3 regions of the Streptomyces sp. NPDC048473 genome follow, and region 3 is predicted to be linked to each of the others. Evidence: riboswitches for the same ligand, from Rfam matches in the RefSeq annotation. Region 3 holds a riboswitch; each other region holds the start of a gene.

Region 1 (9,697 bases), on a different contig from region 3:
CACCGACCTGGACAACCTCGCCTCCCAGCACGTCATGACAGCCGTCGGCATGCGCCTGGTGAAGGAGGACGCGCTGCTGAAGCACTACCGGATCGACTGGAGCCGGCAGGCCGAGGAGTAGAGAGCCCGCAGCCGCTCATCCCTCCGGGCGGGACTGCGCAGGGCAGGACGACGGAACCCGCCGGGAAGCTCCCGGCGGGTTCCGATGTCTTCTGTTGGGCAGCGGTGCGTCGGTCAGCCGGCCGCGGTGGCTGCCCGGTTCGCCGCGCCGTTTCCGGTCCTGACGGAGTCGGCCCTCGGCACGAGAAGCCGTTCCGTCAGCCAGCCGAAGACGAGGCCGAAGGTGATCCAGAGAGTGGCCTGCACGGCGAGCGTGGCCAGGCGGAACTCCCACAGCAGGCCGGCCGGGAAGTCCTTTCCGACCTCGTTGAACGAGGGCAGGAACGCGTACGCGAGCCCGATCACGAGGACGTAGGCGGCGGATGCGGCGATCGTCGCGTTCCAGGTGCCCAGGCGGGGAGCCAGCCGCTTGCCGAGGATGACGGCGGCGACGGCCAACAGCACGCTGAGGGCGACCATCAGGAAGAACAGGGCGGTGCGTTGGCCGATGGTGTCGGGGTTGCCGACGGCCGGCGGGTTGGCCGGGTACTTCAGGAACGGCACGATGTACACCGTCAGCAGGGCCGCGCCCGCGATCAGGGCGGCCGTGGCCCGCGGGCCGAATCTGCCGATCCGGCCGAGGGCGTAACAGAAGACGAGCGCGGCGATGCCGCCGATCGCCACGCCGAAGACGAGCACACCGGTGGCAAGGCCGGCGGTGGACTGCATGGTACGGCTGACGAGTTCCTCGCCGCCGCCGTGGTCATGGCTGTGCGCCTCTTCGAGAGCGATGGCCGCGTCCACCCGGGACTCGCCGAGGAAGTAGGCGACGACCAGAGCGAGCGCGCCCGCGGCGAGGCCGGCCAGCATGCCGCGGACGAGCAGAGCTCTGACAGATATGGAGTTCATGAGGATTTCCCCTGGATCGGACGGTACGTCAGTGGCAGGGGAAACCGAGGAGGTGGCGGCCGTCGTGGACCCACTCGTGGACACCTTCGCCGGAGATGACCGCGGTGGCGCCCTGCTCGGCACCGACGAAGTACAGCAGTACGAGCATGAGGATGCCGAAGAAGACCGCCCAAGGGGCAATGGCCTTCAGGGAGATGGGGGTGATCGCCGGTACGGCGGTGGCGGGGGCAGCAATCTGTGCCATGACAGAACCTCCTGAGGGAACACGCGTCCCGATCGTGGTGCCTGAGACGAAGGTGCCGGGTCTGACTTCCCGTACGGGTACGGGTTCACAGTGGCGCGACCGTGCCGGATTCTCACCGGACTTCCGTCACACCTTCGTCATGTTCGTCGCGACCATACCGCCTGGGAGCGGGCGCGGCCATGGTGCCGTCGGCGGGGCCGGAACGCCCGGATGCCATGGTGGGCGCACTGGAGGGGCCATAGTTCAGGGAGTTGACCCGGTCATGACGGTACAGGTGATGTTGATCTCACCAGCGCTCAACGCCGCGCTGCGCGAGGCCCGCTTCGACGGCGATGCGCCGCTCGACGCGGTCGGGGCTCGGTGGGCCCGGGCCGCTGCGGCGGCGGTGCCCGCGGCGGACCGGTATATGTGCGGGCCGTCCGAGCGGTGCGCGGGGACCGCCGACGTGTTGGGGTTGCGTGCAGAGCCCGAACTCACGCTCCGTGGCTGGGACATGGGCCGGTGGAGCGGGCAGCGGCTGGCGGAGGTGAGCGGGAGTGAGCCGGAGGCGGTTTCGGCCTGGATGACCGATCCTTCGGCGGCTCCGCACGGCGGCGAATCGTTGCTGGAGTTCTGCGCCCGGGCCGGCCGCTGGCTGGAGTCCGTGGAGTCCCTGTACGGCGAGGAGGGCGGCCGTGTGCTGGGGGTCGTCGAGCCTGCGGTGGTGCGGGCGGTGATCGTACGGGCGCTCGCTCTGCCGACGGAGGCATTCTGGCGGCTGGACGTCGCCCCGCTGACACTGACCGGGCTCAGCGGCCGGTCCGGGCGGTGGAACCTGCGCTGTGGGCAGCCGCTGTCCCCCGCTCCGGGGGACTGACGTACTCCCGTGGCCCACACTGCATGAACAACTGAGGTGCCGCCGCCGCCGGTCAGCGCCTACTGTGGTGGTGCAGCTGGTTCGCCCTGTCCGCCAGACAGGCGCGTCGCAAGAGGGAACCCGGTGGGAATCCGGGACTGCCCCGCAGCGGTGAGTGGGAACGACCGCCGTCATCAAGCACTGGACCCGATACGGGTTCGGGAAGCGACGGCCAGTAGGTGTCTCGTACACGAGATGTGCCCGCGAGTCCGAAGACCTGCCACTGCCCGTGCGCGTCGGACGCACACGGTGATCTCGGTGACCTCGTGGGCGGGTCGGCGTACATATCGGGCAGGGCATGCGCGCCGGTACGGCGTTGCGGTTCCGCCCGGTCCGTCATCCCTTCGCGCCTTCGATACGTCCCGGGGTCGTATCAGGACACACGCTCGCGAAGGAGAGTTCCGTGACCAGCAAGTCCGCAGCCGCGGCAACCCGGGCCACCGTGTACGGCTATCCCCGCCAAGGGGGCGACCGGGAGCTGAAGAAGGCCGTCGAGGGGTACTGGAAGGGCCGCGTCACCGCAGCCGCACTCCGGGAGACCGCCGCAGACCTCCGCCGCGCCAACTGGCGCCGGCTCGCCGACGACGGCATCCACGAGGTCCCGACCGGCGACTTCTCGTACTACGACCATGTGCTGGACACCAGCGTGATGGTCGGTGCCGTACCGGTCAGGCATCGCGAAGCCGTCGAAACCGACGGGCTGGACGGCTATTTCGCGATGGCGCGCGGTACGCAGGACGTGGCGCCGCTCGAAATGACCAAGTGGTTCGACACGAACTACCACTACCTGGTGCCGGAGCTCGGCCCCGACACCGTTTTCGCCGCCGATTCCACCAAGCAGGTCGCGGAGTTCGAGGAAGCGCTGGCGCTCGGGCTCAGCCCTCGGCCGGTGCTCGTCGGTCCGGTGACCTATCTGCTGCTGGCCAAGCCCGCTCCGGGCGTCGCCGCCGACTTCGAGCCGCTGACGCTGCTCGACCGGCTGCTGCCGGTGTACGCCGAGGTGCTGGCCGATCTGCATGCGGCCGGTGCCCGGTGGGTGCAGCTCGACGAGCCCGCCCTGGTGCAGGACCGCACTCCGGCGGAGCTGAACGCCGCCGCGCGCGCCTACCGCGACCTGGGTGCGCTCGCCGACCGGCCCAAGCTCCTCGTCGCCTCCTACTTCGACCGGCTCGGTGAGGCCCTCGCCGTGCTGGCGAAGGCGCCGGTCGACGGGCTCGCGCTCGACTTCACCGGTCCGGCAGCCGCCAATCTGCGGGATCTCGCCGCGGTCGGCGGTCTGCCGGGCAGGCGGCTGGTCGCCGGGGTCGTCGACGGGCGCAACGTATGGATCAACGACTACCAGCAGTCTCTCACCACGCTCGGCACCCTGCTCGGCCTCGCCGGCCGCGTCGATGTGGCGGCCTCCTGCTCCCTGCTGCACGTCCCCCTCGACGCGACCGCCGAGCGTGACATCGACCCGCAGGTGGCGCGCTGGCTGTCCTTCGCCCGGCAGAAGTCCGTCGAGATCGCCACCCTGGCTCGGGGCCTCGCACAGGGTACGGACGCGATCGCCGCCGAACTCGCCGCGAACCGTGCCGATCTGGCCTCGCGGGCCGGTTCGGCGATCACCCATGACCCGGCGGTCCGGGCACGGGCCGCGGCCGTCACGGAGTCCGACGGGCGCCGCGAAGCGTCGTATCCCCAGCGGGCAGTGGCCCAACGCGAGCGTCTGCGGCTTCCGTTGCTGCCCACGACCACGATCGGTTCGTTCCCGCAGACGACCCAGCTGCGCACCGCACGCGCAGATCTGCGGGCCGGACGCATCGACACCGTCACGTACGACAAGCGCATCGAGGCAGAGATCCAGGAGGTGCTCGCGTTCCAGGAGACGGCGGGCCTCGATGTGCTGGTGCACGGCGAACCCGAACGCAACGACATGGTGCAGTACTTCGCCGAACAGCTCACCGGCTACCTCGCCACCCGGCACGGCTGGGTCCAGTCGTACGGCACCCGGTATGTCCGGCCGCCGATCCTGGCCGGGGACATCTCCCGCCCGGAGCCGATGACGGTGCGCTGGACGGCGTACGCGCAGTCGCTCACCGCCCGTCCGGTCAAGGGCATGCTGACCGGTCCTGTCACCATGCTCGCCTGGTCCTTCGTCCGAGACGACCAGCCGCTCGGCGAGACCGCGCGCCAGGTCGCCCTCGCACTGCGGGACGAGGTGAACGACCTTGAGACGGCGGGCAGTTCGGTCATCCAGGTGGACGAACCCGCGCTGCGCGAGACGCTGCCACTGCGGGCCGTCGATCGCGCCGGGTATCTGGCCTGGGCCACCGAGTCGTTCCGGCTGGCCACCAGTGGCGTACGCCCCCGGACCCAGATTCATACGCATATGTGCTACGCGGAGTTCGGGGACATCCTCAGGGCCATCGACGACCTGGATGCCGATGTGATCAGCCTGGAGGCGGCGCGCTCCCATATGCAGGTGGCCGACGAGCTGGCCTCGGCGGGCTACCCGCGGGAGGTCGGTCCCGGCGTGTACGACATCCACTCCCCACGGGTACCGAGCGCCGACGAGGCGGCGGCTCTGCTGCGTAAGGGGCTCGAAGCGATTCCCGCCGAACGGCTGTGGGTCAATCCCGACTGCGGTCTGAAGACCCGGGGCTGGCCGGAAGTCCGCACCTCGCTGGAGAACCTGGTCTCGGCGGCCGCCGAGGTGCGGGCAGCTCTGCCCGGTACGACAACCGCGCACTGATCGCGCCGCGGCCGGGACGGGTGTCCGCGCGGGCGCCCGTCCCGGCCGCCCAATCGCCGGGTGGATGCAAGAAGTATGGTCCGTACCAGAGTCTTGACACGGTGTTGGTTCACTTCTTAAATCGCATACAGAACCAAACCCTCTCCCCGCTCCCCCACGGCGAGTGCTTGTCATATACATGACGACACATGCCATCCCGCACGGGAAGGACCCCCCATGACCTCCCCCCACCTCACGCGACGCCTCCTGGTGTCCGCACTCTCCGCGCTCGCCCTCGTCTCGGCCTCCTCCGGTCTCGCGGCCGGGGTGCCTCTGCCCGAACCGCGGGCCACAGCGGCGGCAGCGACGTTCACCGACGATTTCGACGGCCCCGCGGGCTCCGGCGTCGACGGCGGCAAGTGGCAGATCGAGACCGGCGACAACGTCAACAACCACGAACGGCAGTACTACACGGCAGGGAACAACAACGCCGCACTCGACGGCCAGGGCCACCTCGTCATCACCGCACGCAGGGAGAATCCGAACAACTACCAGTGCTGGTACGGAACTTGCGAGTACACCTCAGCACGGATGAACACATCCGGAAAGTTCACCCAGACATACGGACACGTCGAGGCCCGGATGAAGGTGCCGCGCGGTCAGGGCATGTGGCCCGCCTTCTGGATGCTGGGCGACGACATCGGTCAGGTCGGCTGGCCCAATTCGGGCGAGATCGACGTCATGGAGAACGTCGGCTTCGAACCGTCCACGGTCCACGGCACGTTGCACGGCCCCGGTTACTCCGGCTCCGGGGGGATCGGTGCCGCGTACACCCTGCCGGGCGGGCAGACGTTCGCCGATGACTTCCACACCTTCGCCGTCGACTGGGCCCCCGACTCGGTGACCTGGTCGGTGGACGGCAACGTCTATCAGCGCCGCACACCCGCCGATCTCGGCGGCAACACGTGGGTGTTCAACAAGCCCTTCTTCCTGATCCTCAACCTCGCGGTCGGCGGCTACTGGCCGGGCGACCCCGACGGCAGCACCTCCTTCCCGCAGCAACTCGTCGTCGACCATGTGCGGGTCACCACCAGCAACCTTCAGCCGCCGGCCTGACCGCCCCGCCCCGCCGCGCCGGGGCCCTCGGCCGTGCCGGTGAGTCCTGGTCCCAGCATCCGCAACGACTGGTTGCGGTGCCCCGCACCCACCGAGGACGTCGACCGACTCGGGAGGTGGCGGAATGTCGGCGAAACGTGTCGTGGCCGGGGACGATCCCGTACTGCGTTTCCGTGGAGCGGTGTCGTTGCACCACGGACCCGGCTGGGTCGCGCCCTGGCGGGTGCCGTGCGAGGAGGTGAGGCTGCATCTGCCGGAGGGCGGGATCGGGCGGGCCGCCACCGCCCGCCTCGGTCCGCATCACGCTGCGGACCGAGGCCGAGGCCGTGCGGGCCATGACCGACACCACGGTGCTGCGCGGCCCCGACGCGGGTGACATCCGGCTCTCCGAGCACGCCGCCCCCGGCCACCGGGAAGATCTCCGACATCGCCTGGAAACAGCCCTGTTGTTCGTCTCACTCGATCTGTCGGTGGTGCGGCGGATCAGTGACCGGGTACTGGTGATGCAGGACGCGGAGGTGGAGGACGGGCCGGCCGAGGATGTGTTCGACGCGCCGCGGCATCCGTACTCGAAGTCGCTGCTCGTGGCCGTCGTCACGGTCGGTACAGATGCCGCCCCGCCCGGGGAGCTGCTGGAGACGGGCGGGCCGGGCCCTACGCGTCCCGGTACGCCTCCAGCAGGCGCAGCCAGACCTCACTGATCGTCGGATACGCGGGGACGGCGTGCCACAGCCGGTCGATGGGGACCTCGCCCGCGACCGCGATCGTCGCCGAGTGCAGCAGTTCGCCGATGCCCGGTCCGACGAAGGTGACACCGAGCAGGATCTCCCGGTCGAGGTCCACGATCATGCGGGCGCGGCCGCGGTAGCCGTCCGCGTACAGACCGGAGCCCGCCACCGCGGCAAGGTCGTAATCGACTGCGCGTACGCGGTGGCCGGCCTGCTCGGCCTCGGCGAGGGTGAGGCCGACCGATGCGGCCTCCGGGTCGGTGAAGACGACCTGGGGGACGGCCGCGTGGTCGGCGGTGGCCGCGTGGGCGCCCCAGCGGTCGGTCTCCAGCAGCGGGACACCGGAGGCGCGGGCAACGATCGCGGCGCCCGCGATGCGTGCCTGGTACTTGCCCTGGTGGGTGAGGAGCGCCCGGTGGTTGACGTCGCCGACCGCGTAGAGCCAGGTGGTGCCGTCGACGCGGCAGCTGTCGTCGACGGTGAGCCAGGAGCCGGGCTTCAGACCCACCGTTTCCAGGCCGAGGTCGTCGGTGCGCGGGGCGCGGCCGGTGGCGAAGAGGATCTCGTCGGCCTCGACGCGCTCGCCGTTGGCCAGCTCCACGGCGACCGGGCCGTCCGGCACCGCACGCCGTACGGAGGTCGCGGAGACTCCGGTACGGATGTCGGCGCCCGCCTCCGTCAGCGCCCGGGCGACCAGCTCGCCCGCGAAGGGTTCCATCTTCGGCAGGAGCCCCTTGCCGCGGATCAGCATCGTCACCCGGGCGCCGAGGGCCTGCCAGACGGTGGCCATCTCCACCCCGACCACGCCGCCCCCGACGATCACGAGGCGGCCGGGCACCTTCTTGGCGCTCGTCGCCTCCCGGCTGGTCCAGGGGCGGACCCCGCCGATGCCGGGCAGGGCCGGGACGACGGCGCGGCTGCCGGTGCAGACGGCGACGGCCTGCCGGGCGGTGAGCCGGTGTTCCGTGCCGTCGGGGGCGGTGACGGAGACCGTCTTCTTACCGGTGAGCCGGCCTTGGCCCCGGTAGATATCCGCTCCGACGCCCTCCAGCCAGGCGGCCTGTCCGTCGTCCTTCCAGTGCGAGGCGTATTCGTCACGGTGGGCGAGGACCGCTGCCGTGTCCAGCGGTCCCTGCACGGCGTCGCTGAGGCCCGGGACGCAGCGGGCGTCGGCGCGGGCGACGACCGGGCGCAGCAGGGCCTTGCTGGGCATGCAGGCCCAGTAGGAGCACTCGCCGCCGATGAGTTCCGCCTCGACGACCGCTGTGCTCAGCCCGGCGGCACGGGCCCGGTCGGCGACGTTCTCACCTACCGGACCTGCTCCGATCACCACGACGTCGTACTCGGTGTTCAGGGAAGCATCTGTCATGGGGACAGTCTGGTCGTGCGTGTGCGCGGCGGCCACATGGGCAGGCGGAATAGCGCAAGTACAAGCACGGTTGTGTCGGACAGGTCCGAACGGGCACAGGAAGAGGTAGCAGAGCATGAGCACCGTTGAGCTCACCAAGGAAAACTTCGATCAGGTCGTCAGTGACAACGAGTTCGTCCTGATCGACTTCTGGGCTTCCTGGTGTGGCCCGTGCCGGCAGTTCGCGCCGGTCTACGACGCGGCTTCGGAGCGCCACGGCGACCTGGTCTTCGCCAAGGTCGACACGGAGGCGCAGCAGGAGCTGGCGGCGGCCTTCGAGATCCGTTCCATTCCCACGCTGATGATCGTCCGGGAAAATGTGGCGGTGTTCGCCCAGCCCGGAGCGCTGCCGGAGGCGACGCTGGAGGACATCATCGGACAGGCCAGGAAGCTGGACATGGACGAGGTCCGCAAGTCCATCGAGGACCAGCAGAAGGAACAGAAGTAGGCTCCGCGCGCGCATGAGCAGGGTGAGGGGCCCGACCGGACCGGTCGGGCCCCTTTCCGTGGCCTTCCATCGCCTTCCGCGGCCGGAAACGGGCGGCCCGGCCTCAGCTGTCGGCGTCACTGTCGGCCTTGCCTTCGGCGTCCTTCTCCTTGATCCGGACCGAGAGGCCGTAGTCCAGCTCGGCGCCGTCGACCAGCAGGGCCTCGACCGTGTGCGTCGCCGGGTCGATGTCCGCCACGATGCCTTCGCCCGAATACCGGGGGTAGCCGGATGCCCCCGTCTCGCCGGTCGCCACCACGACCGCCGAACGGATGGCCCCGCCGGGCTCGGCGGCATCGTTGGTGTCCTCGGTGAATCCGGGGACCAGCAGGATCTCGTAACTCTGCGGATGGCTCATGGTCATGACGCTAAGCAAGCGGCGCGCGGTGCGCACGTTGCCGCGCTGCTGCACCGTGCGGAGCCGGTGGCTCAGCTGGACTCGCGGTGGACCACCCCGGCCCGCAGCAGGTCGTGGTGCTCGGGGGCGCCGCCGGGGTGCTGCACCAGCCGGTCGACAAGGTCCGCCAGCGGCTGTGGCGTGGCCAGCTCCATCCGCACGGTGCTGAGCCGGGGCCGCAGCAGTCTGCCGAGCATCAGGTCGTCGGCGCCGACCACGGCCGTCTCGCGGGGCACCTCGATGCCCGCGTCCTGAAGGGCCCGCATCAGGAGCATCGCGTATTCGTCGTTGTACGCGAACACGGCATCGAGGCCCAAGGTGCGCCAGCGGGTGGCCAGCCGGGCGGCCGACTCCTCCTCGTACCGCAGCGGCAGCGGTTCGATACGGGCCCCGTGGCTCTGTGCGGCCTGCCGGGCCCCGGCCAGCCGGGGTTCGGCGAACAGGCCGAGGCCGCTTTCCTCGGGCATGACGACGCCGATGCGGCGCCGGCCGCGCTCCAGCAGATGTCCGATCGCACAGCTGCCGACCTCCCGCTGGTCCATGACCAGCGCATGGGCACCGGCCACCGGCCGGGGGCCGAGGGTGATCACGGCCTTGGCTCCGGATCGCCTGAGTACGGATATGCCCTGCGGGGTGAGGGCGATCGTGCCGGGTGCGATGACGGCTACGGGACGGAGTTCGGCCCAGGCACGGGGCGCATC
Region 2 (9,697 bases), 620 kb from region 3:
GGGCTGTCGCGGCCCGTTCGAGAGCCTGGGCGGCCAGTGGCGGCGCGCCGGGGACCGCGCCGTCGGCTGCCCAGCGGGCGATCCGTACGGCGTCGGCAAGGGCCGTCCTGGCCTGGCGGGCCAGTTCCGCCCTGGGCGGGGTGCCCTCCGGGGGGCGGGGAGCCGGCCTGGTGCGCCGGGTGGTCACGGCCTTGCGAGCGGTGGCAAGGGGTCGCGGGCGGACAAGTCGCAGCCTGGAGTCGCGCGGGGTACGGGACGTCACGGGGAGCAGTCTTGCCCCTGACGGCCCGAAAGCCCAAACGGAACCCGAATTCGCAGTGGAGGGGGCGGCGGGCGGGGCCCGGAACCAATCGGCCGATCCCTCGCATCAGGTCACATCAGGGGCGTGAGGAAGCGGCGCAGGGCCTCTTCGTAGTGGACCGGGTCGGCATTCCACATCGCCGCGTGCGGAGCCTGCGGTACGGCGCGCAGGGCGACCAGGTCCGGGCGGCGGGCGGCGAGATCGCGGGACGGCTGCCAGGGGGCCAGGGTGTCGTCCGGGCCGTGGAAGATCAGGGTCGGGACATGCAGCGCCGGTGCGAGGGAGCTGTCCAGGAGCCGGGCGCCGTGCAGCCCGGTCTGTCCTTGGGCGGCGCGGACGGCGAGCGGCAGCAGCGCCGTCGGGACACCGCGGGCGACGGCCAGGGCGCGCAGCGTGGTGGCCCAGTCCAGGACCGGGGAGTCGAGGACGAGACCGCAGATCCGGTTGCGGAGCGCGGAGTTGACGGCCGCGTGCAGCGCCATCGAGGCGCCGGTGGACCAGCCGTGCAGGACGACCTTCTCGGCTCCGTACCGCATGGCGAAGCGGATCGCCGCGTCCAGGTCGCGCCATTCGGATTCGCCGAGGTGGGCGAGGCCGTCCGGGGAACGCGGAGCTCCGGCGTCGCCGCGGTAGGCCAGGTCCAGCACGGGCAGACGCAGATCGTGCAGGAACTCCATGACGTTCAGGGGGTGTTCCCTGGTCGTGCCGAGGCCGTGCACGGTGATGACCCAGGTGTCGCGGGGGCCGGGCAGGAACCAGGCGGGCAGGGAGCCGAGTTCGCCGGGGACCTCGACTTCCTTGTGATCGAGGCCGAGGGCCGAGGAGGGATCGCCGCTGTGCAGCTGCGGGGTGATACGGACCTTGGCGCCGGTTTCCAGGCTGCCGCGGTTGACGCGTTCCAGTCTGCGGACGACGGTGTCCGGAGCGTGGTGGGCGTGTTCGATCACCGGCCCCACGACGGCGTGGACGTCGTCGCCCACGAGTCCGTACGTACCGGGCCGCAGGGCGGCGAAGGAGCGGGTCAGGGTGACCTGCCCGGCCGCCGTGGCGTGCACGGTGAGTCTGCGGTCGGCGGGGAGTGGCCGTCCGGACGGCGCCCTGAGAACGGCGTCGCTGGCGTACCGGCCGGCAGCGACCGCTGCCGCACCGACGCCGAGAATCGTGGTGACGGCTGCTGCCGTGACTGTTGCCGGGCGCACGGCTTCAGTGTCGCGGGGTGCGCCACCCCCTGCCAGCGGACGGGGGCCGTCCGGTGCCGGGGCCGGGGCGGACGGATCAGACGGGTCGGCCGACGGGATGTTCGAGTCAAAAGGACCCGCCGGGGTCGGGTCGGTCCGGTTGTCCGTATCCCTTCAGTGCCTCCTGTACATCGCGCAGCTGGGCCGGGGAGAGCAGCGTCGGCGAGTGTCCGGGGACAGAGCTCGCGGTGAGCCAGAGCCGGCAGAGCCATTCCAGCTGGGCGGTCCTGTCGTACGCCTCGTCCAGGGTCGCTCCGTAGGTCACGGTTCCGTGGTTCTGGAGCAGGCAGCCCGTACGGCCCTGCAGAGCGGCGAGCATGTTCTCGGCCAGCTCCTCGGTCCCGTAGCGCGCATAGGCCGCTACCCGGACGGGGCCCCCGAGCATGGCGGCGGCGTAGTGGACCGACGGGACCTCGGGGACCAGGGTGGAGACGGCCGTGGCGTGCACCGCGTGGGTGTGCACGACGGCGGCCGCGTCGCTGCTCCGGTAGACCGCGAGGTGGAGCGGGAGTTCGCTGGTCGGGGCCAGTTCGCCGAGGACGCGGTTGCCTTCCAGATCGACGCCGACGGCGTCTTCGGGGCGGAGCCGGTCGTACGGCACTCCGCTCGGGGTGACCAGGACCGTCCCGCCGACCCGTGCCGACACATTTCCCGAGGTTCCGACGACGAGGCCGTCCGCCGCCGTCCTGCGGGCGGTGGCGACGACACCGTCCCAGGCACGTTCGATCGCGTCCCGCTGCTGATCGCTCATATGGAGATCCTTCCAGTCAAGGAGGCGAACAGGCATGCGATCGGTCGGATAAGTCACAAACCGGAGAAGTTCACAAAAGGGGTGGCGTGGGGCCGAATCGGGCCCGAATCGGCCCCACGCCCGGCCCGCCCCGCCCCGCGGAGGACAAACGGAACGACCCCACCCCGACTTGAGTCACCACAACGCCCTGTCCAGTTCATCTTCCGTTCATTCAGGTTGCCTACGGTCCACGTGCCAATGACGTCGAACGATTGCCTGGGTAAATGGAACACATCACGCTGCTACTCGCGATTGTGATCGTGACAGCTCTAGTGTTCGATTTCACGAACGGTTTCCACGACACCGCCAACGCGATGGCGACCACCATCTCGACCGGCGCACTCAAACCGAAGACAGCGGTGGCCATGTCCGCCGTTCTCAACCTCGTCGGCGCGTTCCTGTCGGTGGAGGTCGCCAAGACGATCTCCGGCGGGATCATCAACGAGGACGGGCTGCGGACAGAAGTCATCTTCGCGGCACTCGTCGGCGCCATCCTGTGGAATCTGCTGACCTGGCTGGTCGGACTTCCGTCCAGCTCCTCGCACGCTCTGTTCGGCGGACTGATCGGCGCAGCGGTGATGTCGGCGGGCTGGTCGTCGGTCAACGGCGGCACCGTCGTCACCAAGGTGCTGCTCCCCGCGCTCGCCGCCCCGATCGTCGCCGGTCTGGCCGCGCTGCTGGCCACCAGACTGACGTACCGGATCAGCGGGAAGATCCGCAACGACGCCCAGGAGAAGGCCACCGCCAAGGGCTACCGCGCCGGTCAGATCGCCTCGGCCGGACTGGTCTCCCTCGCCCACGGCACCAACGACGCGCAGAAGACCATGGGCATCATCACCCTGGCCCTGGTCACCGGTGGCGTCCTGCACCCCGGCTCCAACCCGCCGGTCTGGGTCATCGTCTGTGCCGGTACGGCCATCGCACTCGGCACCTACCTGGGCGGCTGGCGCATCATCCGCACCATGGGCAGCGGCCTCACCGAGCTCAAGCCGCCGCAGGGCTTCGCCGCCCAGACCAGTGCGGCCACGGTCATCCTGGCCTCCTCGCACCTCGGCTTCTCCCTCTCCACCACCCAGTCCTGCTCCGGCGCCGTGATGGGCGCGGGCCTCGGCCGCCGGGGCGGCGTGGTCCGCTGGTCCACCGCCACCCGGATGTTCGTCGCCTGGGGTCTGACCCTGCCGGCCGCGGGACTGGTCGGCGCGGGCGCGGAATTCCTCACCAAGCAGGGCACCTGGGGTGTCGTCGTCGTCGCGGCGCTGCTGATCGCGGGCTCCGGGGCGATCTGGCTGCTGTCGCGCCGCAAGCCGGTCGGCCACGGCGATGTCGCGCCGACGGACGGCGAAGCCGAACCCGCGGGCGTCGTCACCACGGCCATCGCCGCCGTCAGCCCGCCGCCCACCGTGGCCCAGGCAACGGCCCAGGAGCTCAAGACCACCATTCCGGCCCCGGCCGGAACCACCCAGGACCCGGCGCGACCGGCCACCGTCTAGGCCAGCCGCCTCATCAGGCCGTCTAAGGATTCAGCATGAACATCGACTGGGCAGCCCTCGGCTCCGTCTTCGGCGTCTCCCTCGTCGTCACCGTCGCGCTGGTGGGTCTCTTCACCCTGGGCATCGTCGGTCTCTCCAAGCAGCCCGAACCGGCGGCACAGGGCGGCTCCGGCGGCTCGCTGCTGCTGGCCCGTGCCGGCGCGTACGCCTGCTTCGCGCTGTGCGCGGCGGCGGTCGCGTACGGGATCTATCTGATCGTCGCCTGAGCCCTCCCCCGCGCACTCCCCCGACGGACCGGACACATCTCGTGTGTCCGGTCCGTCGTGGTGTGCCCGGCCCGATGTGGGGCTCAGCACACTGCACCGTCGCAGGTCAACGGCAAGTTGACGGGCGTTCGCGGAGCGTGGTGGACTGCCGGAGCCAATTACGGCGACAGCAGAGGAAGTCCGGTGCGAATCCGGCGCGGTCCCGCCACTGTCACCGGGGAGCAGTCCCCCACACCGGAAGTCACGGCACGCGCGAGCGGGTTGGAAGGCCGGGGGAACTGCGGATCCGGAAGCCAGGAGACTCTCGTCGCCGGTCACGTCGAACCAGGGCGCGGACCCTGAGTGAGGACATATCGCCATGCCTGGCTGCCGTGCGTCCGTTGCTGTGGCGCTCTCTACGAGAGCCGCCTCCTGTACGAAGGTCCTTCGAGGCGTAACGGCCGGTTGAGCCGTGCGTGCCGACCGCATTTTCGCGTACGGCGCCACGGCCGGTCTGATCGGCGATCTGCTGCTCGGTGACCCCCGCAGGGGACATCCGGTCGCCGCCTTCGGGCGGGCCGCAGCGGGCGTCGAGCGCCGTCTGTGGCGCGACCACCGCGGGTGGGGCGCGCTGCACACACTCGTCTGCGCCGGAGGCGCCGCGGGTGGTGCCGCGCTGATCACCCGTGCCGTACGCAGCCACCCCGCCGCCTCCGTCGCACTGACCGCGGCCGCCACCTGGTCCGTCGTCGGCGGTACGTCCCTGGGGCGTGAGGCCCGGGCGATCGGCGGCGCTCTGGCCGCCGGTGACATCGAGCTGGCCCGCGAGCGGCTGCCACATCTGTGCGGGCGCGACCCGCAGTCTCTCGACGGGCCGCAGATCGCCCGCGCCGTGGTGGAGTCCGTGGCCGAGAACACCTCGGACGCCGTGGTCGGCGCCCTGGTGTGGGGTGCGCTGGCCGGTGTGCCCGGGCTCGTCGGCTTCCGGGCCGCCAACACCCTCGACGCCATGGTCGGTCACAAGTCGCCCCGGCACCGGCGCTACGGCTGGGCCTCGGCCCGCCTCGACGACCTCGCGGGCTGGCCGGGTGCCCGGCTCACAGCCCTGCTCGCCGTGGCCGCCGGGGGGCGGCCACGTGGAGCGGTACGGGCGTGGCGGGCCGACGCGGCCAAGCATCCGAGCCCCAACGCGGGCCCGGTGGAGGCCTCGTTCGCGGGTGCGCTCGGCGTACGGCTCGGCGGGACCCTCGCGTACGGCGGCCGGGTCGAGCACCGTCCCGTACTCAACGGGGAGACGGGCCGGGCGGTGGAGACCGAGGACATCGAACGCGCGGTACGGCTGTCGCGCCGGGTGAGTGCGCTGACCCTCGGCGTGTGCGTGGCGGGACGACTGGGTGCGGGCCTCGCCGCACGACGGATCGCGGGACGTCGGATCGCAGGACTTCAGACCGCAGGACTTCAGACCGCAGGACTTCAGGCCGCAGGACTTCAGGTCACAGGACTTCAGGTCACAGGACTTCAGGCCGCAGGACGGAGACGGACATGAGCGGCGGGCTGCTGGTCGCCGGGACCACCTCGGACGCGGGCAAGAGTGTTGTCACGGCAGGTATCTGCCGCTGGCTCGTGCGCCGGGGCGTGAAGGTGGCGCCCTTCAAGGCACAGAACATGTCGCTGAATTCGTTCGTCACCCGCGAGGGCGCCGAGATCGGGCGCGCCCAGGCCATGCAGGCCCAGGCCGCCCGGGTCGAGCCGACCGCGCTGATGAACCCGGTCCTGCTCAAGCCCGGCAGCGACCGCTCCAGCCAGGTCGTCCTGATGGGCAGACCGGTGGGCGAGATGAGCGCACGCGGCTACCACGGGGGCAGGCAGGAAGCGCTTCTCTCCACGGTCGTGGACTGTCTGGAGCAGCTTCGGGGCACGTATGACGCAGTGATCTGCGAGGGGGCGGGCAGTCCGGCCGAAATCAATCTGCGGCGCACGGACATCGTGAACATGGGCATCGCACGGGCCGCGCGCTTCCCGGTGGTGGTCGTCGGTGACATCGACCGCGGTGGTGTCTTCGCCTCGTTCTTCGGTACGACGGCGCTGCTCGACGCCGAGGACCAGTCGTTGATCGCGGGATACCTGGTCAACAAGTTCCGCGGCGATGTGTCGCTGCTGGAGCCCGGCCTGGAGATGCTGCGCGGGATCACCGGGCGGCAGACGTACGGGGTGCTGCCCTTCGCCCACGGCCTCGGCATCGACGAGGAGGACGGCCTGCGGGTCTCGCTGCGCGGGGCCGTACGCGAATCGGTCGTCGCGCCGCCGCACGGCGATGACGTACTGCGCGTCGCGGTGTGCGCCGTACCCCTGATGTCGAACTTCACCGATGTGGACGCGCTGGCCGCCGAACCGGGCGTCGTCGTCCGGTTCGTGGACCGCGCCGAGGAACTGGCCGACGCCGACCTCGTCATCGTGCCGGGCACCCGCGGCACCGTGAAGGCGCTGGCCTGGCTGCGCGAGCGCGGCCTCGCCGACGCCCTGGTGCGGCGTGCCGCCGAGGGCCGGCCGGTCCTCGGTATCTGCGGCGGTTTCCAGATCCTCGGCGAACACATCGAGGACGAGGTCGAGTCGAGGGCCGGGCACATCGACGGCCTCGGCCTGCTGCCCGTACGCATCCGCTTCGACCGCGAGAAGACCCTCGCCCGCCCCGTCGGCGAGGCGCTCGGCGCCCCTGTCGAGGGGTACGAGATCCACCACGGCGTCGCGGATGTACGCGGCGGCGAGCCGTTCCTGGACGGCTGCCGGGTCGGCGCCGTGTGGGGCACCCACTGGCACGGCTCGCTGGAGAGCGACGAATTCCGCCGCCGCTTCCTGACCGAGGTCGCGCGGGCCGCCGGCCGGCGCTTCGTCCCCGCCCCCGACACCGGCTTCGCCGCGCTGCGTGAGGAACAGCTCGACCGCCTCGGCGACCTCATCGAAGAACACGCGGACACCGACGCGCTGCTGCGGCTCATCGAGTCGGGCGCACCGTCAGGACTTCCCTTCATCGCCCCCGGAGCACCTGGAGCACGCGCATGAACGCCCCTATGAGCACCGTGCTGTTGCTGTCGACCGCCGACACGGACCTCCTCGCCGCCCGCGCCTCCGGCGCGCCGTACCGGATCGGCAACCCCACCCGCATCGACGCCCACGAGGAACTCCCCGCGCTGATCGAGGGTTCCTCCGTCGCCGTCGTCCGCCTGCTCGGCGGCAAGCGCGCCTGGGAGGACGGGCTGGCCGTCCTCAAGGCGTCCGGCATCCCGACCGTGCTGCTGGGCGGCGAGGCCGTGCCGGACGCGGAGCTGATGGCCGAGTCGTCCGTACCCGCCGGTGTGGTCGCCGAGGCGCTGCGCTACCTCGTGCAGGGCGGCCCCGGAAACCTCGTCGAACTGGCTCGCTTCCTCTCCGACACCGTCCTGCTGACCGGCCACGGCTTCGCCGAGCCGCAGAAGATGCCCGAGTGGGGCCTGCACGGCAGCCGCGAGTTCGTCGAGGGCCGCCCGACCGTCGGCGTGCTGTTCTACCGGGCGCACCAGCTGTCCGGGAACACCTCGTTCGTGGACGTCCTCTGCGACGCGGTCGAGGCGCGCGGCGCCAACGCCCTGCCCGTGTACTGCGGTTCGCTGCGCGGCGCGGACGCGGGTCTCTACGAGCTGCTCGGCAGGGCCGACGCCCTGGTCGCCACCGTGCTCGCGGCAGGCGGCACCCGTGCGTCCGACGCCTCCGCAGGGGGCGACGACGAGGCCTGGGACATCGGCGCGCTCGCCGATCTGAACGTCCCGGTGCTGCAGGGCCTGTGCCTGACCTCCTCGCGCGCCGCGTGGGACGCGTCGGACGCCGCGCTGTCCCCCATGGACGCGGCGATGCAGGTCGCGATCCCCGAGTTCGACGGCCGTCTGATCACCGTCCCGTTCTCCTTCAAGGAGCAGGGCCCCGACGACGTACCGGTGTACCGCGCCGACCCCGAACGGGCCGCGCGCGTCGCCGGAATCGCGGTGCGCCACGCCGTCCTGAAGCACAAGGCGAACGCCGAGAAGAAGCTCGCCCTCGTCTTCACCGCCTACCCGACCAAGCACTCGCGCGTCGGCAACGCCGTCGGCCTGGACACGCCCGCATCGGCGGTACGGGTCCTGGACGCCCTGCGCGACGCCGGTTACGGAGTCGACGGGCACCCCGACAACGGCGACGAGCTCATCCACCGTCTCATCAACGCCGGTGGCCACGACGTGGAGTGGCTGACCGAGGAGCAGCTCGCGGCAGCCCCCGCGCGCGCGGCGCTCGCCGACTACCGGGCCTGGTTCGACAAGCTGGAACCGGGGCTGCGCGACTCGATGCTGGAGCACTGGGGCGAGCCGCCGGGCTCGCTGTACGTGGACGGGGACGACATCGTCCTCGCCTCGCTGCAGTTCGGGAATGTGGTGGTGCTGATCCAGCCGCCGCGCGGCTTCGGCGAGAACCCGATCGCGATCTACCACGACCCGGACATGCCGCCGTCGCACCACTACATGGCGACGTACCGCTGGCTGGAGAACTCCTTCGGCGCGGATGCCGTCGTCCACATGGGCAAGCACGGCACGATGGAGTGGCTGCCGGGCAAGGGTCTTGGCCTGTCCGCCGGTTGCGGCCCCGATGCCGTACTCGGCGAACTGCCGTTGATCTACCCGTTCATCGTCAACGACCCGGGCGAGGGCACCCAGGCCAAGCGGCGTGGGCACGCCACGGTGGTGGACCATCTGGTGCCGCCGATGGCGCGCGCCGACACCTACGGCGACCTGGCCAAGCTGGAGCAGCTGCTCGACGAGTACGCGCTCGTCAGCGATCTCGACCCGACGAAGGCTCCGTCGGTGCGGGCGCAGATCTGGACACTGGTGAAGGCCGCCGAGCTGCACCACGACCTCCATGTCGACGAACAGCCCGGCGACGACGCCTTCGACTCGTTCGTCATGCACATCGACGGCTACCTCTGTGAGATCAAGGACGTCCAGATCCGGGACGGCCTGCACATCCTCGGCGGCGGTCCGGTCGACGAGGCCCGGGTCAACCTGGTGCTGGCCGTGCTGCGCGCCTCCCAGGTGTGGGGTGGAACAGCGAACGCGCTGCCGGGGCTGCGGGCGTCGATCGCCGAGCACTTCGGGCTCAGTGAGAAGGAGTTGCTGGCCGAGCCGGGCGCCGCGGTGAAGGTTCCGGTCGAGCTGACCGAACTGGTCGACGGCCCGGCGCGCACCGGTGCGGATGCGATCGATCTGCTGGAGCAGCTGTGCCGCCGGCTCGCGGAGGGCATGGAGGAGCGCGGCTGGGACCTCGCGGCCGCAGCGGGGCTGGCGCGGGACGTGCTGGGCTTCGAACTCCCGGATGCGGTGGCCGTGCTGGGCTTCGCGTGCGAGGAGGTCGTACCGCGGCTGGCCCGGACGACGGACGAGATCGACCACATTCTGCGGGCGCTGGACGGAGGCTTCGTACCGGCCGGCCCGTCGGGCTCGCCCACGCGCGGACTCGTCAATGTGCTGCCGACCGGGCGCAACTTCTACTCCGTGGACCCGAAGGCGATTCCGTCCCGGCTGTCGTGGGAGGTCGGGCAGTCACTGGCCGACTCCCTGATCGCCCGGTATCTC
Region 3 (9,697 bases):
GGCGACGAGACCGCCACCCTCCTGGGCTCCCTGGAGCGCCAGCGCGCAACGCTGGCGTGGAAGTGTGGAGGACTGGACGCGGCCGGCCTGAGGGCGACGGTCGGCGCCTCGTCGATCACCCTGGGCGGGCTGCTCAAGCACCTGGCCCTCGTCGAGGACGACTATTTCTCCGGGCGGCTGTTCGGGCGTGAGCCGGGGGCCCCGTGGAACATGGTGGACTGGGACGCCGACCCCGACTGGGAGTGGCGCTCGGCCGCCGAAGACACCCCCGAGCAGCTCTATGCGCTGTGGCAGGACACCGTGGCCCGCTCCCGCTCCCTGGTCGCGGAGGCGCTGGCCGACGGCGGCCTGGACCAACTCGCCCGGCGTATCCGGCCCGGCGGCCGGGCGCCCAGCCTGCGGCGCATCCTGATCGACATGGTCGAGGAGTACGCGCGGCATGTCGGCCATGCCGACCTCATCCGGGAGTCGGTGGACGGGCTCGTCGGAGAGGACCCGCCGCGGTGACGTTCATATCTCCCGGACAGGCCGACTCAGGAGCGACATGGTTGCGATGACGCCAGGCACGACCCAGCAGGTCACAGATGACCAGATCTCGATCGTCCCCGCCAACGAAGCCTCATGGGACGACCTGCAGGCGATCTTCGGCACAACGGACCATCCGTCCAAGTGCCAGTGTCAGCGCTTCAAGATCCGGGACTCCCGGTGGCGCTCGGTCTCCGTCGACGAACGCGCCGAGCGGCTGCGCGAGCAGACCGGTTGTGGCGGTGCGGGTGCTCCTTCGACGAGCGGCCTCGTCGCCTGTCTCGATGACGAGCCGGTCGGGTGGTGCGCAGTCGAGCCCCGAACGTCCTGCCCACGCCTGCTCCGTGCCCGCGTCCCCTGGACCGGCCGGGACGAGGACAGGACCGACGACGGCGTCTGGGCCGTGACCTGTTTCGTCACCCGCAAGGGCTTCCGCCACCGCGGCATCACCTACGTGCTCGCACGCGCCACGGTCGATTTCGCGCGCGAGCGCGGCGCTCGCGCGCTGGAGGCGTACCCGATGATCACCAAGCCGGGACTGGAGATCACTTGGGGAGAACTCCACGTCGGCAGCCGCAATGTATTCGCCGACGCGGGGTTCGCCGAGGTGAACAGGCCCACACTCAGGCGGGTCGTCATGCGGATCGGCTTCTGACCGTCACCCTCCCGCCTGCTCCTCCCTCTACTCCTCCGGTGGGAAGACGACCTCCCCCGAGTCGATCAGCGTGATCGTGATCGCCTCGACCGGGCATCCCTCGGCCGCGGCGAGGACTTTCTCGTTGGCGTCGGTCTCCGGGGCTGCCGGGTGGGACTGCCGGGCGGAATCCAGCGCGAATCCGCCCGGGGCGTGGTGCACGCACATCCCGGAGCCGATGCAGACCCCGCGGTCGATCTCCACGGCCCAACGGTCCCCCATCACGCCCCCTCGTATCCGGCCGGCAGATGGATCATCTTGTGCTCGAAGTACTCGGCGTATCCCTCGGGGCCGAACTCCCGCCCCAGACCGGAGTTCTTGTAGCCGCCGAACGGGCCGAGCATGTCGAGGCTGAAGGTGTTCACGCTGTACGTGCCCGTCCTGACCCGGCGGGCGATGTCGATGCCGCGTTCGGTGTCGGCGGTCCAGACGCTGCCGCTGAGGCCGTAGTCGGAGTCGTTGGCGATCCGTACGGCCTCGGCCTCGTCGCCGTACGGCAGGAGGCAGATGACGGGGCCGAAGATCTCCTCGCGGGCGATGCGCATGGAGTTGTCGACGTCGCCGAAGAGGGTCGGCTCGACGTACCAGCCCCGCTCCTGGGACGCCGGACGGCCGCCGCCGGTAAGGATCTTGGCGCCCTCGTCCTGGCCGATCCGGATGTAGTCGAGTGAGCGCCGCTGCTGGCGCTGCGCGACGAGGGGGCCGAGTTCGGTGGCGGGATCGAGCGGGTCGCCGACCTTCAGCGCACCCGCTGCGGCGGCGAACGCCTCGGCCATCTCGTCGTAGCGGGAGCGCGGGAGGAGGATGCGGGTCTGGGCGACGCACGCCTGGCCGTTGATCATCCAGGCGAAGGGGACGATGCCCGCGACGGCCGCGTCCAGATCGGCGTCGGGGAGGATCACGGCGGCGGACTTCCCGCCCAGCTCCAGCGTGACCCGGGTGAGGTTGCGGGAGGCGACCTCCATCACCCGGCGCCCCGCGGCCACGGACCCGGTGAACGACACCTTGTCGACGCCCGGATGCCCGACCAGGTACTCGCTGACCTCACGGTCGGCCGGAAGGATCGACAGCACCCCCTCCGGCAACCCGGCCCCGGCGGCGATCTCGGCCAGGATGTAGGCGTCCAGCGGGGATTCGGGTGAGACCTTGAGCACGGCGGAGCAGCCGGCCAGCAGCGCGGGCGCGAGCTTGGCGGCGGCGGTGAACTGCGGAACGTTCCACGGCACCACGGCCGCGACCACCCCCACCGGCTCCCGGCGCACCAGCAACGGCCCGAGAACCCCGTCCCGCCGCTCTTCGTACGGGAAGGTGCGGGCGACGGTGATCGCCGCGTCCCACACCATCATCGCGGCGAGCGCCTGCACCATGATGCTGGACGTGTACGGGGTGCCGTTCTCCGAGCTGATGACCCGGGCGATCTCCTCGTACCGTACGGCGAACGCGTCCTTGATCCGGCTGATCACCGCGATCCGCTCGTCCACGGCCATCCGCGCCCAGGGCCCCTCGTCGAACGCCCGCCGAGCGGCGGCGACGGCCCGGTCCACATCCCCCTCGCAGGCGTGCGGCACCCGGCCGATGACCTGTTCGGTGTGCGGAGAGATGACCTCGATGACATCCCGGCCCAGCGGATCGACCAACTCCCCGCCGATGAACAGTTTTCCGTGTTCGACAAGCTCGGTCATGGCTGCTGCCTCCCGCGACCCGGCACGATACCTGACTCTGTGTCAGAACTGATACCAGTTCCAGTTCCAGGAGTCCACGGCTGCGACAGCGTCCGCCCGGGTCACCAGCGGATCGGTTCCCCATCGCCTCCAGCACACGCAGGGCAGGGACGCCGCCCAGAGCGGTCGCATCGCGAACAGCCGCCATACCCACGGCAGTCGCCACACCAGATCGAACGGTGCCCCGAGCACAGACCGCAGTACAACGCGATCGGGCGCTCCTGCGACGACCCGAACGCACCGGAGCCCAGCAGCCTGGTCGTGGCCGCTTCCGCCGTGGTGACGGACGAGGCGGGACGGATCCTGTTGCAGCGACGGCGGGACAACGGCCTCCGGGCCCTGCCGGGTGGGGGCATGGACCTGACCGACTCGCTGCCCGGCACTGCCGTTCGGGAGGTCAAGGAGGAGACCGGGCTCGATGTGGAGATCACCGGCCTCGCCGGTACCTGCACGGGCCCGAAACACGTCATCGCCTACAGCGACGGGGAGGTGCGCCGTCAGTTCGCCGTGGTGTTCACGGCGCACATCGTGGGCGGCGAACCGGGCATCTCCGACGAGTCGACGGACCCCCGCTTCGCCGGCCCCGAGGAATTGGACGCGCTGCCCATGCATCACACCCAGCGGCTGAGGCTCGAACACTTCCGGGAGCGCCGGGCGACGCAGTATCCGGGGTGAGCTCCCAACTCCTCAGGCGCACTTGATAGATAGTCGACTGGGGCTACTACTGAAACAAGTTCTCGTTACAGTGGGCGCGGTGCACCGCACAGTCGTACGTCCGGTGCGCCGACCAGGCCGCGGAGAGAGATGGGGAGCCCATGACGCAGGTGACCGACCACGGCGGGGGCGTACACAGCATCAAGGTCCCCATCCCGGACAATCCGCTCGGCCACACCCTTGTGCATGTCCTCGACACCGATCGCGGGCCGGTCCTGATCGACACGGGCTGGGACGATCCGGAGGCGTGGGACACGCTCACCGCCGGGCTCGCCGCCGTCGGTGTGGGTGTCGGCGACATCCACGGTGTGGTCATCACCCACCATCACCCCGATCACCACGGTCTCTCCGGGCAGGTGCGCGAGGCGTCCGGGGCCTGGATCGCCATGCATGCGGCGGACACCGCGATCGTGCGCCGGACCCGTGAGTCCCGGCCGGGCACCTGGCTGACGTATCTCTCGGCGAAGCTCACCGCGGTCGGTGCGCCCGAGGAGCATCTCGCGCCGTTGCGGGCCGCCGCGGCCAAGGGGGGCCGGATGCGCACCCTGCCCGGACTGCGGGCCGCGCTTCCGGACCGGGAGATCGTTCCCGGCGAACTCCTCGGTCTGGCGGGCCGCAGACTGCGGGCCATCTGGACGCCGGGGCACACGCCCGGCCATGTCTGCCTGCATCTGGAGGAGGAGCATCCGGGGAATCTGCCCGGTCGGGGCCGGCTCTTCTCCGGGGATCATCTGCTGCCGGGGATCAGCCCTCACATCGGGCTGTACGAGGACCCGGACGACGCCACGGTCACCGACCCCCTCGGCGACTACCTCGACTCGCTGGAGCGCATCGGCAGGCTCGGGGTCGCGGAAGTGCTGCCCGCCCATCAGTACGCGTTCGCGGATGCCGCCGGGCGCGTACGGGAGCTCCTGGACCATCACGAGGAGCGGCTGACCGGGCTGCTCGGGCTGCTGGCCACCCCGCTGACGCCGTGGGAGCTGGCCGAGCGGATGGAGTGGAACCGGCCCTGGGAGCAGATCCCGCACAGCTCGCGGAACATCGCCGTCTCGGAGGCCGAGGCCCATCTGCGGCGCCTGGTGAAGCTGGGGCGCGCGGAGGCGGTGGCGGGGAGCGAGCCGGTGACGTACGTCGCAGTGTGACGGGGGCTCTCGCCCCGGTGGGCGGGAGAATGGGGGCCGGCGCTCCTCCCCACCCCGGTCCGGGAAAACCGCGTCCCGGTAGAGTGGGCGAGTCGTCATCATGCCCGTTCAGGGGGAAGCCGGTGCAAATCCGGCACTGACCACGCAGCCGTGAACCGTCGGGAGACGGTGAGTCGGAATGCCCTGTCCGCGGTCGTGACCGGCTCGCACCACCGGAACCCCGGTGGTCGGCACCGTCGAGGTATACGGAGCCGGAGCCTGGTGCGTGAGCGTGCCTGTGCCCGGATCCCCCGCAGGAGAGGCCCCGCCCGCCATGACCGTACGCCGCAGCGCAGCAACGCTCGCCGCCACCGCCACCATGCTCTGTGCGGCCGCTGCCCCGGTCGCGGTCGCAGCGCCGTCCCCGTCGCCCTCACCGTCCGTCGCACTGCCTTCCGGGCTGTACGGCACGAAGGACCCCACGTACGACGGTGTCTGGCGGCAGTCGCTGGCCTTCCTCGCCCAGCGGCTCGAGGGTGTCACGCCCGCCACGAAGTCGGTGGACTGGCTGATCGCCCAGCAGTGCGCCAACGGCGCCTACGCTTTGTACCGGCCCGACGTCTCCCAGCCGTGCACCGGGAAGACCATGCTGGACACCAACGCCACCGCGGCCGCCGCCCAGGCACTCGTCGAGGTGGGCGGGCACCGGGACATCGTGAACAACTCGGTGCGCTGGCTGAAGTCCGTGCAGAACGAGGACGGCGGCTGGGGCTACACCGCGGGCGGGGCCAGTGACGCCAACTCCACCTCGCTGGTGATCGGCGCCCTCGCCCGGCAGGGCCAGCGGATGGCGGACATCACGACCCCGGGCGGCAAGACCCCCTACGACGCGCTGCTGGGGCTCGCGATCCCGTGCGGCGGCAAGGACGGCGGCGCCTTCGCCTACCAGCCCGACAAGGCCGGCAAGCTCGCCGCCAACGCGGACGCCACCGCGGCCGCCGTGCTCGGCACGATGGGCAAGGCCCTGGCCGTCGGGGACAACGCCGCGGTCAAGGCGCCCAGCTGCCACCCGGGGTCCGGGCTCACGCCCGAGCAGACCGCACAGAACGGCGCCCACTTCCTCGCGGACACCCTCGCGACCAGCGGTCATCTCGACCTGGCGCCGATGCCCGGCGCCACCGACTCCACCCCGCAGCCCGACTTCGGCAACACCGCGGACGCGGCCGTCGCGCTGTCCGCCGCGGGCCACCAGGACAAGGCTGCCAAGGCCGTGGCCTGGCTGAAGAAGAATTCCGGGGCCTGGGCCGAGCAGAACGGTCCCGCCGCCTACGCGCAGCTGGTCCTGGCCGCGCACGCGGCCGGCGCCGACGCCCGCGACTTCGGCGGCGTCAACCTGGTCGACAAACTGAACGCGACCGGTCCCGCCCCCGCGGCCATCATGACGCCCGACCCGTCCGCCGACACCGGGTACGTGGCCACGGAGAAGGACCAGGTCCACAGCGGGGACGACGTGATCGGCGGCGTGTGGTGGTACGTCGGCATCGGCCTCGTCGTCGGTGCGGGCGCCGGCTTCCTGATCAGCGGCCGCCGGAAGAACCAGCAGCTGTGAGGCGGGCCAAAAGGGCCGCCGCTCTGCTGGTGGTCCTGGGCGCCGTCCTGGCCGTGCTCGGCGCGGGGACGGCCCAGGCGGCCGGGTACCGGTACTGGTCGTTCTGGGAGGGCTCCGCCACCGGCTGGACGTACGCCACCCAGGGCCCGTCCCTGGTCCGGCCGGACGACGGCGCGGTGCAGGGCTTCCGGTTCTCGGTGAGCGAGGACTCCCAGGACTCGGCGCAGCCACGCCGCTCCCCCGGCTTCGCGAAGATCTGCGCGGACACCCCGGCCGAGGCCGGCACCAAGCGGGTCGCGCTGGTCATCGACCCGGGCACGGCCGGGGACGCCCCGGCCGGTGAGACTCCGCCCACGCTGCGCACCGCGTGCGCGCAGGTCGCCCCGGACGCGAGCGCCGCGGAGGCGCTCGCCTCGGTGGCCAAGCCGCTGCGCTACAGCAGTGACGCGCTGCTCTGTGCCATATCCGGCTATCCGGGCTCGGGCTGCGGCGAACAGGTTTCGGGCAACGGGCACAAGGCGCCCGAGCCGTCCGCGTCCCCGGCCGCCTCCGACGGCTCGGGCGGCTCCGTCGGCGGACCGTCCGCCGGGGTGCTGGTCGGGGTCGGTGCCGTTCTCCTCCTCGGCATCGCCGCAGTCGTGCAGGCCCGCCGCCGCCGCGGATGACCGCCCCGACCACCGCCTCGGCCACCGGCCCGGTCCGGCCGCGCCGCCCGCTGCGCGCCCCCGAGGCGACCCGGAGCAACGCCCTGCCCGCCGGGGCCTGGTGGCTGTGGGCGCTCGGCCTCGCCACCGCCGCGTCCCGGAGCACCAATCCGCTGCTGCTCGGGCTGCTGGTGGGGGTGGCGGGCTATGTGGTCGCGGCGCGCCGGACGGATGCGCCGTGGGCCCGTTCGTACGGGGCGTTCATCAAGATCGGGCTGTTCGTCGTCGGTGTGCGGCTGGTCTTCTCCGTCTTTCTCGGTTCGCCGATCCCCGGTACGCATCCGGTGTTCACACTCCCCGAGGTGCCGCTGCCCGACTGGGCGAAGGGCGTCAGGATCGGTGGCCGGGTCACCGCCGAGCAGCTGCTCTTCGCGCTGTACGACGGGGCGAAGCTGGCCACCCTGCTGATCTGCCTCGGTGCGGCGAACTCGCTCGCCAACCCGGCCCGGCTGCTGAAGTCGCTGCCGGGTGCGCTGTACGAGGCGGGGGTCGCCGTCGTCGTCGCGATGACGTTCGCGCCGAACATGGTCGCCGATGTGGTGCGGCTGCGCACCGCACGACGGCTGCGGGGCCGTCCGACCGGCGGCATCAAGGCGGTCCTCCAGATCGGACTGCCGGTCCTGGAGGGCGCGTTGGAGCGGTCGGTCGCCGTGGCGGCCTCGATGGACGCGCGCGGATACGGGCGCACCGCCCAGGTCCCGCGCGCCGTCCGGCACACCACGAACGTCCTCACGCTCGGCGGGCTGCTCGGGGTGTGCGCGGGTACGTACGGTCTGCTGGCCGCGCAGGGTGCGGTGTACGGGTTGCCGCTGCTGATCGCCGGGCTCGTCGCCGCGATGGCCGGGCTGCGGCTCGGCGGGGCCCGCTCGGTCCGTACCCGCTACCGGCCCGACCGGTGGGGTGTGCGGGCCTGGCTGGTGGCGGGTTCGGGGGTCGCGGTGGCGGTCGCGATGATCTGGGCGGGCGGCGCCGATGCGGAGGCGCTGCACCCCGGAGTCGTGCCGCTTGCCGCACCGGTGCTTCCGCTGTGGCCCGCGGCGGCGGTGCTGATCGGGCTGCTGCCCGCGGTGGTGGCGCCCGTGCCGCCCCCGGTGGGCGCCCCGAATTCCAAGGAGAGCCAGTGATCCGGTTCGAGCATGTCTCGGTGCAGTACGAGGGGACGGAGCGCCCCACCCTCTCCGGGGTCGATCTGACCGTCCCCGAGGGCGAGTTGGTGCTGCTCGTCGGCCCGTCCGGGGTCGGCAAGTCGACGCTGCTGGGCGCCGTTTCCGGTCTCGTACCGCACTTCACCGGCGGCACGCTGAGCGGCCGGGTCACGGTCGACGGGCGCGACACCCGTACCCACAAACCACGCGAACTCGCCGATCTGGTCGGCACGGTGGGCCAGGACCCGCTCTCCCACTTCGTCACCGACACGGTCGAGGACGAGCTGGCGTACGGGATGGAGTCACTGGGCCTCGCCCCCGATGTGATGCGGCGGCGGGTCGAGGAGACCCTCGATCTGCTGGGTCTGGCCGGGCTGCGCGACCGGCCGATCGCCACGCTCTCCGGCGGCCAGCAGCAGCGGGTCGCGATCGGCTCGGTCCTCACCCCGCACCCGAAGGTCCTGGTCCTCGACGAGCCGACGTCCGCGCTGGACCCGGCGGCGGCCGAGGAGGTACTCGCCGTGCTGCAGCGGCTGGTGCACGACCTGGGTACGACGGTCCTGATGGCGGAGCACCGCCTCGAAAGGGTGGTCCAGTACGCGGACCAGGTCGTCCTGCTGCCGTCGCCGGGCGCCGCTGCGGTCATGGGCGCGCCCGCGGACATCATGGCCGTCTCCCCGGTCCACCCGCCGGTCGTCGCGCTCGGCCGGCTGGCCGGGTGGGAGCCGCTGCCGCTCTCGGTCCGCGATGCCCGGCGCCGGGCGGCGGGCCTGCGCGCGCGGCTGGCGCAGGCCCAGCCACCCGCTCCGTCGCCCGTGCCGGCCGGGGCGGCCGTGGCCGCGCTGCCCACCGCCCCCGCCCCGGCGCGGCGCGGCGCCCTCGCCCGGCTGCTGGGCCGCGGCGCGCCGACCACCGCCAACGCTCCCGGGCCCGTCGACGATGCCACGGCCCGGGTCGAGCGTCTCGGCGTACGGCGCGGGCGCGTCGAGGCGCTGTGCCGGGTGACGCTCACCGTCTCCCCCGGCGAGACCGTCGCTCTGATGGGCCGCAACGGGGCGGGCAAGTCGACCCTGCTGGCCGCGCTCGTCGGCATGGTCGAGCCCACCACGGGCACCGTCCTCGTCGGCGGCCGGACCCCGCACCGTACGCAGCCGCGCGAGATGGTGCGCCGGGTCGGGCTCGTACCGCAGGAACCACGCGATCTGCTGTACGCGGACACGGTCGCCGCCGAGTGCGCCGCGGCCGACGCCGATGCGGGCGCCGCCGCGGGCAGCTGCCGGGCCCTGGTCTCCGAGCTGTTGCCCGGCGTGCCGGACGACACCCACCCCCGCGATCTCTCCGAGGGCCAGCGCCTGGCGCTCGCCCTGGCCGTCGTGCTCACCGCGAGGCCCCCGCTGCTGCTCCTGGACGAGCCGACCCGTGGCCTGGACTACGCGGCGAAGGCCCGGCTGGTCGGGGTGCTGC

Evidence for each region. A riboswitch is a leader RNA that binds a small molecule or an ion and turns the genes downstream of it on or off. The one in region 3 is predicted to bind cobalamin.
Region 1: linked by a shared signal. The riboswitch ahead of metE (5-methyltetrahydropteroyltriglutamate--homocysteine S-methyltransferase) and the one ahead of ACGFU7_RS03155 (prenyltransferase/squalene oxidase repeat-containing protein) in region 3 are both predicted to bind cobalamin.
Region 2: linked by a shared signal. The riboswitch ahead of ACGFU7_RS00340 (cobalamin biosynthesis protein) and the one ahead of ACGFU7_RS03155 (prenyltransferase/squalene oxidase repeat-containing protein) in region 3 are both predicted to bind cobalamin.

What each region holds. Positions count from the first base shown of each region.
Region 1 is NZ_JBICXE010000023.1:96,024-105,720, reverse strand. Features, by position in the region: gene ACGFU7_RS30315 (GNAT family N-acetyltransferase) at 1-121, shown strand, start outside; gene ACGFU7_RS30310 (CbtA family protein) at 235-1,008, opposite strand; gene ACGFU7_RS30305 (CbtB-domain containing protein) at 1,037-1,252, opposite strand; adenosylcobalamin (AdoCbl) riboswitch at 1,256-1,404, opposite strand; gene ACGFU7_RS30300 (histidine phosphatase family protein) at 1,515-2,108, shown strand; cobalamin riboswitch at 2,169-2,387, shown strand; gene metE (5-methyltetrahydropteroyltriglutamate--homocysteine S-methyltransferase) at 2,551-4,881, shown strand; partial or broken gene ACGFU7_RS30290 (family 16 glycosylhydrolase) at 5,098-5,958, shown strand; gene ACGFU7_RS30285 (hypothetical protein) at 6,101-6,352, shown strand; gene ACGFU7_RS30280 (hypothetical protein) at 6,312-6,677, shown strand; gene ACGFU7_RS30275 (dihydrolipoyl dehydrogenase family protein) at 6,631-8,073, opposite strand; gene trxA (thioredoxin) at 8,189-8,560, shown strand; gene ACGFU7_RS30265 (hypothetical protein) at 8,664-8,957, opposite strand; gene ACGFU7_RS30260 (LacI family DNA-binding transcriptional regulator) at 9,029-9,697, opposite strand, start outside.
Region 2 is NZ_JBICXE010000001.1:61,083-70,779, forward strand. Features, by position in the region: gene ACGFU7_RS00315 (hypothetical protein) at 1-187, opposite strand, end outside; gene ACGFU7_RS00320 (alpha/beta hydrolase) at 373-1,500, opposite strand; gene ACGFU7_RS00325 (class II aldolase/adducin family protein) at 1,607-2,290, opposite strand; gene ACGFU7_RS00330 (anion permease) at 2,554-3,819, shown strand; gene ACGFU7_RS00335 (hypothetical protein) at 3,855-4,085, shown strand; cobalamin riboswitch at 4,257-4,389, shown strand; gene ACGFU7_RS00340 (cobalamin biosynthesis protein) at 4,537-5,610, shown strand; gene ACGFU7_RS00345 (cobyric acid synthase) at 5,607-7,124, shown strand; gene cobN (cobaltochelatase subunit CobN) at 7,133-9,697, shown strand, end outside.
Region 3 is NZ_JBICXE010000001.1:679,940-689,636, forward strand. Features, by position in the region: gene ACGFU7_RS03125 (DinB family protein) at 1-507, shown strand, start outside; gene ACGFU7_RS03130 (GNAT family N-acetyltransferase) at 554-1,180, shown strand; gene ACGFU7_RS03135 (ferredoxin) at 1,208-1,441, opposite strand; gene ACGFU7_RS03140 (aldehyde dehydrogenase) at 1,441-2,901, opposite strand; gene ACGFU7_RS03145 (NUDIX domain-containing protein) at 3,151-3,615, shown strand; gene ACGFU7_RS03150 (MBL fold metallo-hydrolase) at 3,756-4,796, shown strand; cobalamin riboswitch at 4,869-5,002, shown strand; gene ACGFU7_RS03155 (prenyltransferase/squalene oxidase repeat-containing protein) at 5,110-6,384, shown strand; gene ACGFU7_RS03160 (SCO2322 family protein) at 6,381-7,049, shown strand; gene ACGFU7_RS03165 (energy-coupling factor transporter transmembrane protein EcfT) at 7,046-8,212, shown strand; gene ACGFU7_RS03170 (ABC transporter ATP-binding protein) at 8,209-9,697, shown strand, end outside.